One region of the Brevibacillus sp. MER 51 genome, then DNA from elsewhere that is predicted to be linked to it. Evidence: riboswitches for the same ligand, from Rfam matches in the RefSeq annotation. Region 1 holds a riboswitch; the other holds the start of a gene.

Region 1 (5,116 bases):
GCAGACTCTATAGGTCCAAATTCCGCAATAGCCCCTGTCAACGGACTGAGTGTCAGCAGAAGCGTGATGCCGAGCATGACCAAAAAGTGTACGAGGCGCAAGGGCTTACGTACGTGAGGTTGGAGCAATAGCAGCAGAAACATCTCTGAAATACCGCCGCCTACATAGAGCATCCCGTGAAGAAGAGGACGATACCCATGCTGGAAAAGCGGCAACAAAAGACTATAATCCTTTTTAGGAATATTGCCAAAAGCGATGAAAAATCCGAGCAAAACCACGACAGGCAACAAGATTCCTGCTGTGATTCCTACGGAGGTTATTCCCCCGATAGACGCGAGTATGCATAAACCCATTAAGGCTAATGCGGTCACCCACTCGGGTGTTCGAGGCAAGTAGTTGACGGTCGTCCATGTCTGGGTATCGATCAGATTGGTTAGGGCCATCATGTACAGGCAGACCATGATCGGGGTGAGCAACAGATGGCTGACGATTTTTCCTGAGCGTTGCGCAAGCCATTCATGCAAAGACTGTTGCTTCGTACTTCGATTAACCACAAACAGCAAGTACGCCCAGAAGGAAAAGGGGATACCGGCAATCAACACGCTCAACCAAGCATCTCTTCCGGCTTTACTCAATAAGAGGGGGATAACGGTTACGTGGTTCGTAATGCCGATCGTCAGCATCATCACCATAATGGCTTGACCAATCCCGATTTTTCCGTCCACTTTCATGAAAGACTTATCCCCCTGTGCGTGGTGGTGCTGTTAGGATTTGCCTGCTTGGCTGGAAATATGTATCACGTATAAAGGTTACATCCTCCCGAAAAAGTATGGTATTCTACTATGAGGTAAAAAGGTAGAAACGGAGTAAGGAGTGCAGCCGATGTATCAGCTCATAAGAAAATATCTGTTCCAGCAAGATGCGGAAGAGATTCACGAAAAGACAATTGGTGCCTTAAGGCTGGTGGAGGATTCTGCTCCAGGCAAAAGCATCCTGAAGATGATCTATCAGGTAAAAGACCAGCGGTTGGAGAATAAGCTGTGGGGAATGACGTTTCCGAATCCAGTCGGACTTGCAGCCGGTTTTGATAAAAATGCAGAAGTTTACCATGCGTTGGGTGCCCTTGGTTTTGGATTTGTGGAAATCGGGACATTGACGCCGCAGGGGCAGCCAGGCAATCCGAAGCCCCGATTGTTCCGATTGCCGGAACATCAAGCTGTCATTAACCGAATGGGCTTCAACAATCACGGTGCGTATTTGGCTTCCCAGCATTTGGTTGATTACGCATACTCAGATGTTCCGATTGGGATTAACATTGGGAAAAACAAAGTAACGCCGAATGAAGAAGCGGCCGTCGACTATAGCAAATGTATGGACATGCTCTATGCATACGGTCACTATTTCGTCATTAACATCAGCTCTCCGAATACCCCGAATCTGCGTGACTTGCAGGAAACAGAGAGCTTGCGTCATTTGGTGCGTGCAGTAAGGGAAAAGGCAACCGAAATGGAAGCGCGTTCCATCAAGAAAAAGCCGATTTTGCTGAAAGTAGCGCCAGACATGTCAGATGAGCACATGCGCGATGTAGTTCACGCTGCTGTAGAAGAAGGCATTTCCGGAATTATTGCTACCAATACGACACTGTCACGCGAGGCGGTTTCCGGACATCGATTTGCCGAAGAAGCGGGCGGCTTGAGCGGAAGACCTCTTACAGAGCGTTCCACGGCTTGGGTGAAGGAGATTTATCAAGAAGTAGGAGATAAGGTACCAATTATTGGTGTCGGCGGTATTTATAACGGGGAAGACGCCTACGCGAAAATCCGGGCAGGAGCTAGTCTCGTTCAGGTGTATACAGGGATGATTTATCAGGGCCCAGGTATCGCCAAGCAAATCAACAAAAAACTGCTCAAGCTCATGCAACGCGATGGTTTTAAACATATTAGCGAAGTAATTGGCGTAGACGCAAAAGAATAGATAGAACAAAGTACGCATAGGTCGATGGCTCCGTTTATAGCGGGTCTTCTGCTTATGCGTTTTTGCTTATATTCTTCCGATTTATGTAGGGATCCGGTATAATGATGTGGGACAAACATGAATTGTCAGTCAATTGCATATAGTCGGCGTTAGGTGCCTTTATGTGACGCATAAAGGGTAACAGGGAATCGGGTGAAAGTCCCGAGCGGTCCCGCCACTGTAACCAGGGAGCTCTCTTTGAGAAGGAAACCACTCATTTTCGTATGGGGAAGGACAAGGAGCGCATGGATCTGGAAGCCAGGAGACCTACCTAGTAGCCACACCCACAGAACCTTCGCGGAAAGGAGCGGTGAATACGAGGCAATGAGGCTGTCTAGTCAGTCTGTTGTTTTGTGTGCACATCTCGTCCATTGATGGATGGGATTTTTTTGTTTGGAGGAAAGAACGAAAGTGAGTGAAGGAGGAATGAACATGAATCGATCTCGTCTCGTATCTACTTGTCTGATGATCGCGGGCTTCGTCCTGTATTTTTTGCTCAATGAACCTGAGACAGGGCACGCGATGCACATCATGGAAGGGTATTTGCCTTTATCCTGGGCCTTATTTTGGTGGGCTGTCTTCTTGCCGTTTTTTATTCTTGGGATTCGCTCGATTAACAAAATTGTAAAAGAACATCCCGAAATGAAGCTCCTTATTGGCGTTGCAGGAGCGTTTGCCTTTGTTTTATCTGCACTGAAAATCCCTTCGGTTACAGGCAGCAGCTCTCACCCGACTGGAACGGGCCTCGGTGCCATTATGTTTGGGCCTTTTGCGATGTCTGTGCTAGGGAGCATGGTGCTCTTGTTTCAAGCCCTGCTATTGGCTCATGGAGGTTTGACTACGCTGGGGGCAAATGCTGTATCCATGGCAGTAGTAGGACCAATGGTGGCATACGGAATCTATCAGTTGATCATGAAAGTGGCAGGAAGCCAGCGACTGGCGGTTTTTGCGGCGGCGGCTTTGGCTGATCTCGCTACCTATGTAGTGACTTCGCTTCAACTGGCACTCGCATTTCCAGCTGAATCTGGCGGAGTGTTGGCCTCGTTTGCCAAATTCGCAGGAATTTTTGCATTCACGCAAGTACCGCTCGCTATTAGTGAAGGTCTGTTGACCGTTCTTGTTTGGAACTGGTTGTTATCTTACAACGCAAAAGAGCTTACACAGCTTCGTTTGCTCAAACGGGAGGAATCGCTGTGAAAAAAGGATGGAACTGGCTTTTACTCTTTGGAGTAATCGTACTGGCTATTGTCCCGCTGTTGCTGGTGCAGGATTCGGAATTTGGCGGCGCAGATGGCGTGGCAGAGGAAGCGATCAAGGAAATCGCCCCGAACTACGAACCGTGGTTCCAGCCGCTGATAGAGCCGCCAGGGGGAGAGACGGAGAGTCTATTGTTTGCGGTGCAGGCGGCGTTGGGAGCGGGAGTGGTTGGCTACGCCGTGGGCTTGTACAAAGGCCGGTTGGATAAGCGGAAAAAATGAACGGTCTGCAGCTTGATTCTCTCTCTTATCAAAACAGGCTGAAACGTCTGCCGCCTGCTCATAAGCTATTACTGGCGAGCGCATTGTTACTGCTCGTCCTGGTAGGACATGTATGGATGCAGATGGCTGTCGCTGTGTGGATGACGGTATGGGTAGTGGTGTATGCCCGGATTCCTGTCCGTATCTATTTTACCTTTATGATCGTGTCGCTCTCATTTTTCGCTGCAGGGCTTCCTGCTCTACTGGTTGAAGGGGCGAGAGCAGGAGAAGTGCAGGTCCAGGTCGCGGCAGCATGGGAGCTTGGTACTTATGTACTCTATGTGCCGATGTCGTCCTTCAGTAAAGCTTGGATCTTGTTTTGGCGTACCATGGCGAGCTTATCCTGCTTTGCTTTCATTTTGTTTACCGTGCCGTTTGCTGAAATTTTGCAGGTGCTTCGCCGGCTACGTATGCCTGTCCTTGTAACTGACTTATTAATGATCATGTATCGGTTTATTTTTGTATTGGTAACGATTTCTCATCAGCTCTGGATTGCCCAACGTTCGCGCGGAGGTCATCGCGGCTTCCGAGCGACGCTTCGGGATGCAGGGGTTCTCGTCGCTCAATTGTTTGTCAGAGCAATGCGCAAATACGAAGCCTTGCACAAAGGAATGGCGGCTAGGGGCTTTGGGGAGAGCATGCAGGTGCTCTCGTTTCATACCCATGCCCGCTCACGCCGCTATGAGTGGGAGGCAATCGCAGGCTGTATGCTGCTGGTGCTGCTTGAGTGGTGGACAGGAGGTTGGCGGTTATGACATCACGGTTGTTGGAGTTCATCGATTTGCAGTACACGTATCCGGGAGGGCGGGGACCTGTCCTGTCAGGGCTGTCCTTATGGATTCCTGAGGGGAAGAAATGTGTTCTTTTGGGACGGAATGGCTGTGGGAAGTCGACTTTGTTCTTGCATGGAAACGGAATCATCGAGCCACAGCAGGGACAAGTGCTGTGGAAAGGAAAACCGCTTGTCTACAAACGAGCCGCATTGCAAGAGATGACGCAAAAGGTGGGCTTGGTCTTTCAAGATCCCGAGCATCAGCTGATCGCAAGCACGGTCGCAGAAGATATATCCTACGGTTTATGCAATCAGAAGCTGCCTGTGGAAGTAATCCGGGCAAAGGTAGAAAAGGTGCTGGATGCATTCGGGTTGAGAGAGCTGGCAGAAACTCCGATTCATCATTTGAGCCTGGGACAAAAACGGCGGCTGGCGCTCGCGGGGGTCATGGTCATGGAGCCAGAGCTTTTGCTATTGGACGAGCCTACTGCGTATTTGGATCGCTATCAGACCAAAAATTTGCTGAGGGAGCTCGATGCCATTCACCGGCAAGGAACAACTGTTTTGATGGCAACACACGATATGGATATTGCCTTTGAATGGGCCGAGTGGATTTGCATCATGGATGCAGGCAGGCTTGTGTTCGCGGGAGATCCGCAGGAGGCATTGGAAAACAGAGCCATGCTGGAGAGTCTTCATCTGGGTATGCCGTTGCTCGTTGATGTGTGGGAGGCACTGCCTGAGCAGTGGAAGCGCGAGTTGGGCGGACATATTCCGCGTTCGGTCGATGAACTGCGTGAAATGCTCCGCGTTC
Region 2 (5,116 bases), on a different contig from region 1:
ACGATCAATTTGTCAGGAGGAATGAACATGGAATATACGGTGCAAAAGCTAGGACTCCTGGCGGGTGTCAGCACCCGGACGCTCCGATACTACGATGAAATTGACCTTCTCAAGCCGGCGAGAATCAATTCGTCAGGGTATCGCATTTACGGACAGCAAGAGGTTGATCGATTGCAGCAAATCCTTTTTTACCGCGAGCTGGGGGTGAGCTTGGAGGAAATCAAGGAGATCCTGGATTCACCAACCTTTGATGCTGACCGGGCACTGCTGGAGCACCGCGAGAAGCTCCTGGAAAGGCGAGCGCAATTGGATGCGTTAATCGCCAATGTCGATTTGACATTAGCACAAAGAGAGGGGACCAAAACGATGAGTGACAAACAAAAATTTGAAGGCTTCAAGCAAAAGTTGATTGACGACAACGAGGCGCAATACGGAGAAGAAATTCGTGCAAAATATGGAAGTGACCGAATCGAAAAATCGAATCAGAAGGTCAAAGGCATGACAGAAGAACAATATGCCGCGCTGGAGAAATTGAACGCAGAGCTGCACGAGACGTTGTCGCAGGCTTTTTCGACAGGCGACCCTGCTCATGAATTAGCGCAAAAAGCAGCAGATCTTCACCGTCAATGGCTGAGTTTTTATTGGGACAGCTACAGTAAGGAAGCCCACGCAGGTGTGGCCCAGATGTATGTAGATGACACGCGTTTTACCGCTTACTATGACAAGGAGCAGCCAGGTGTAGCCGAGTTTCTCCGCGATGCAGTGGCGATTTATACGAGCAAGTAAAGAGGTTTCCAAAAAAGAAGCTGCGAGAAAGGCAGCTTCTTTGCGTTTTACGCTTCGTTATCCCCGCCTACTGCGGGAAAAAGCTTTTGTCCCAAGGGTGTTGGCAAGCCATCCATGCTGACTACGTTGTTTTCCTTTTGATAAGCAAGCAGTTCCTCTTCGTCTTTCGCCAAGGTCCATTTCTGCAGGGTATCGCGTTCTTTTGAAAAGGAATAGAAGGGGATGGCCCAGCCGCAAGAAGTCTTTACTTCCTGTACGTTTACGGAAATGATTTGACGAGCGCCGGGCAGAAGAGGGAAGTCCTTTACGAGCTCATCCCACCGAGGCGTATCCGGGAGAATAACCGTTCCTTTGCCGAATAGGCGCATGATGAGAGGAGGGCCTTCAAAGGCACAAAACATAAGAGTAATCCTGCCATTTTCCTGCAGATGTGCACTGGTTTCATTTCCGCTTCCAGTCAGGTCTAAATAGGCGACCTCCGTAGGCGATATGATGCGAAAAGAATCGTACCCTTTCGGTGAAAGATTCACGTGACCATCTGTGTCCATTGGAGCAGAGGCAACAAAGAACATCCGTTGCTTCTTGATAAACTTCTCATGCTCAGGTCGTAACTCGGAAAAAAGCTGACCCATTTTTGCACCCCTCCAAGTAATGGGATTTTTTTACTGCCCTTATATTACGAAAAAAATATGAAGATTTTGTGTTGTTTTTCACCAGCGCCTCCCAAATAGGTGATAAAGTGTAAATATTCTCGCAACAAAATAGTTTTCGAAAAGGAGGAGCATTTACATGCAATCATCAAAGCCTATTTACTTAGGGGAGCGCATTCATTTGATAGACGGTTTCGATATGGGCTGGCCAGAGCGTACGGGGACTTATGTCATCGCTGAAGAAGAACTGACTTTGGTCGAAACAGGACCAAGCCCCTCTGTCCCATACATCAAGGCCGGTCTCGCCAAGCTCGGTTATACGCCGGAACAAGTAAAATACATCATTGTGACACATATTCATTTGGATCATGCAGGAGGAGTAGGACTGTTTTTGAAGGATTGTCCAAACGCAAAGGTCGTCGTCCACCCGAAAGGTGCACGTCATCTCGTAGATCCGAGCCGACTGATCGCAGGGGCGAGAGCGGTTTATCACGATGATTTTGATCGATTGTTCGATCCGATCGTGGCAGTTTCTGAGGAGAGGCTTTTGATTCGCGGCGACGGGGATACACTGAAGATCGGAGAAAATTGCGTGTTAGAGTTTCTGGATTCGCCGGGACATGCCAATCATCATTTCAGCATCTACGATCCCGTAAGCCGCGGCATGTTCACAGGGGATACGGCAGGTGTACTTTATCCACAGCTTCAAAAGGATGGCATACACCTCGTGCTGCCATCTACTTCCCCGAATCAGTTTGACCCCGATGCCATGCTAGCGTCTCTAAGCCGTTTTGAAGCACGCAAGCTAAATCGCATTTACTTTGGTCATTATGGGATGTCTGAGCAGGTAGATGATGTGTACCGCCAAATACGTGAGTGGCTCCCTGTGTTTGTTGAGGAAGGAGAGTCAGCGATTGCTGCTGGACAAACCTATGAAGAATTGTCTCGTACGCTGTTTGAACGAATCTCGGATCATCTACAGTCACAAGGCATCAGTGGTGACCACGACGTTTTCGAAGTACTCAAGCTCGATTTGCAAGTATGCTCCATGGGCATTCTGGTTTATTTGCACAAACGAGAGTAGCCTGCGAAAAGCTTTACATTTGCCTGAACCTTTTGTTCAGGCGTTTTTCATTTTTAGCAGGCAAGAAAGTATTGGCTTACGTGTTTGTCATTCTTTTTTCATCCAAGGAATGCTATGATGTAGGATGAATCATGGACTGTGACAATTTCAAACGTAACAGCAAATAGGTGCCTCGTCTTTTCTTAAAAAGATCGGGTGAAAAGGGAAGTCGGTGAAAATCCGACGCGGTCCCGCCACTGTAAATCGGCTCGTTCCTCAGCCGTAAGCCAGGAGACCTGCCTGTTTGTTTTCGTGCCTGTTGCCTTCGCGGAAAGGATCGGCCTATTTCAGGAAGCAGACCATCCTGTCTGTTTGCCCTGAGGTGCCGACCCTTTGATTTCCGAATGGAAGCAAGGGTCGCTTTTTTTATTGGAAGGTACAGTCAATCAGACATGAAGAAAGGAAGTTCTACATATGAAACGTTCATTGCGATTCATGATCCCACTACTGGTAGCGGTGAGCCTCGCGGGTTGTGCGGGTAATGATAATAGCCAGCCAGCACCAGGTGGACAAACAGGTGCACCGCAGACAACACCGCAAGAGAGCGCGGCCGAGCAGCCTGCAAAACAAACAACGTATCCATTGACAGTCACGGATGCGACTGGAAAAGAAGTAACTTTTGCAAAAGCTCCTGAGCGAATCGTCTCAACATCACCTGCCGAGACAGAGATATTGTTCGCATTAGGCTTGGAAGATCGGATCGTAGCTGTCTCAGACTATGACGATTATCCAGAAGCGGCGAAGGCAAAGCCGAAAATTGGCGGCGTCGTCAAACCGAATGAAGAAGCCATTCTCGCTCAAACGCCGGATATGGTCGTCGGTGGGATTTCGATGGAGAAGCCAGTGGCTGACAAGCTAAAATCTCTCGGAATGCCCGTCTACATTACCCATCCGACAAAGATGGATGACATCCTTAACAATGTTTTAACAATGGGAGTTATCACGAATACACAGGAACAAGCCGAAAAAGTCGTCGCGCAAATGAAGAAAGACATCGCGTACGTTCAAGATGCAGTGAAAAATGTAAAACAGGAACAGAAGAAAAAGGTATACCTGGAATTCTCCCCAGGCTGGACAGTCGGAAAAGGCGAGTTCATGGACGAACTCATCACACTGGCTGGAGCGACAAATATTGCTTCTGACACCCAAGGCTGGAATCCGATCAGTGAAGAAAAGATTTTGCAAAACGACCCAGACGTCATTTTGTATGCGAGCGGAATTACCGATGAAAAGACCGGCGTCAAGCTGGAGGATATGATCGCGAATCGCAATGGTTGGGATAAAATGAAGGCGATTCGTGAAAAACAAATCTTTGGCATGGACCAAAATATTTTGTCCCGTCCTGGTCCGCGCATTACACAAGGCTTGATCGAAGTAGCCAAGGCGATTTACCCTGACTTGGTGAAATAAAATGAAGAAACGATTGTTCATATGGGGAGGAGTCAGTTGTCTTGTCCTTCTGGCATCAATAGTCATCAGCATCTCGATGGGGGCGGCACAACTCCCGATCTCACAAGTATGGCTCATCCTGCTCCAGCAGATCCCGGGCTTCTCTGACTGGATTGCCGAAGCGTGGCCAGAGTCATCTGAGCAAATTGTCATGAAGGTTCGTTTTCCACGCGTTGTATTGGCTGTCTTGATTGGGGCTTGCTTGTCGCTTGCGGGAGCGGGCTTTCAGGGAGTTTTGCGCAATCCGCTCGCCGATCCGTTTACGATGGGCGTGGCATCAGGTTCTGCTGTCGGAGCGGCCTTTTTGATCCTGTTTGGCTTGCAAATCAGCTTTTTGGGTGCATGGAGCACGCCTGTCGTCGCATTTCTTACAGGTCTGCTCAGTCTATGGATCGTACTCGGACTCGCGAACACGCAAGGAAAGCTCCAAACAGAGACCCTGATTTTGTCTGGAGTTGTGGTGCAGGCTTTTCTCGGCTCGCTCGTTTCCTTTATGGTTTCGCTATCCGATCAGACGGTGAATGAGATCGTGTTCTGGCTGATGGGCAGCCTGTCATTTCGGGGCTGGGCCTTTACGTACGTCTTGATTCCGTACTTGGTCATCGGTGGAATGGTGCTGGTGAGCTATGCGCGTTCCTTGAACCTTTTTGCATTGGGCGAGCGGCAGGCTGCGCATCTCGGCGTCCATGTGGATCGAACAAAGATGGTGGTTCTGGTCGTCTCGACTCTTCTGACGGCAGCAGCGGTTTCTATCGCGGGAATTATCGGGTTCGTTGGCCTGGTGGTACCGCACCTCGTCCGTATGCTGGTTGGTCCTGACCACCGTATTTTGCTGCCGATGGCTGCGATCTGCGGTGGCATCTATGTGCTGTGGGCCGACACTCTCTCCAGAATGCTGCTAAGTCCCACAGAAATCCCGCTCGGTGTCGTGACAGCATTTCTGGGAGCACCGTTTTTCGCTTATTTATTGAAGCAAAATAAACGCTTTAGGAAGAGGTAACGTAAGCTTATGATCAATGTGCGCAGCTTGCAGAAATCGTATCAGGATACGCCAGTTTTGCACGGAATCGATTTTTGCGTGGAAAAGGGAGAATTTTTTGGCATCATC

Evidence for each region. A riboswitch is a leader RNA that binds a small molecule or an ion and turns the genes downstream of it on or off. The one in region 1 is predicted to bind cobalamin.
Region 2: linked by a shared signal. The riboswitch ahead of M3630_RS13980 (ABC transporter substrate-binding protein) and the one ahead of M3630_RS18135 (energy-coupling factor ABC transporter permease) in region 1 are both predicted to bind cobalamin.

The regions. Positions count from the first base shown of each region.
Region 1 covers NZ_JAMAUS010000008.1:128,619-133,734, forward strand. Annotated here, with positions in the region: gene M3630_RS18125 (GerAB/ArcD/ProY family transporter) at 1-731, opposite strand, end outside; gene M3630_RS18130 (quinone-dependent dihydroorotate dehydrogenase) at 883-1,974, shown strand; cobalamin riboswitch at 2,109-2,302, shown strand; gene M3630_RS18135 (energy-coupling factor ABC transporter permease) at 2,446-3,210, shown strand; gene M3630_RS18140 (energy-coupling factor ABC transporter substrate-binding protein) at 3,207-3,491, shown strand; gene cbiQ (cobalt ECF transporter T component CbiQ) at 3,488-4,285, shown strand; gene M3630_RS18150 (energy-coupling factor ABC transporter ATP-binding protein) at 4,282-5,116, shown strand, end outside.
Region 2 covers NZ_JAMAUS010000005.1:366,686-371,801, reverse strand. Annotated here, with positions in the region: gene M3630_RS13995 (MerR family transcriptional regulator) at 28-786, shown strand; gene M3630_RS13990 (pyridoxamine 5'-phosphate oxidase family protein) at 834-1,418, opposite strand; gene M3630_RS13985 (MBL fold metallo-hydrolase) at 1,576-2,520, shown strand; cobalamin riboswitch at 2,669-2,817, shown strand; gene M3630_RS13980 (ABC transporter substrate-binding protein) at 2,974-3,969, shown strand; gene M3630_RS13975 (FecCD family ABC transporter permease) at 3,971-5,008, shown strand; gene M3630_RS13970 (ABC transporter ATP-binding protein) at 5,018-5,116, shown strand, end outside.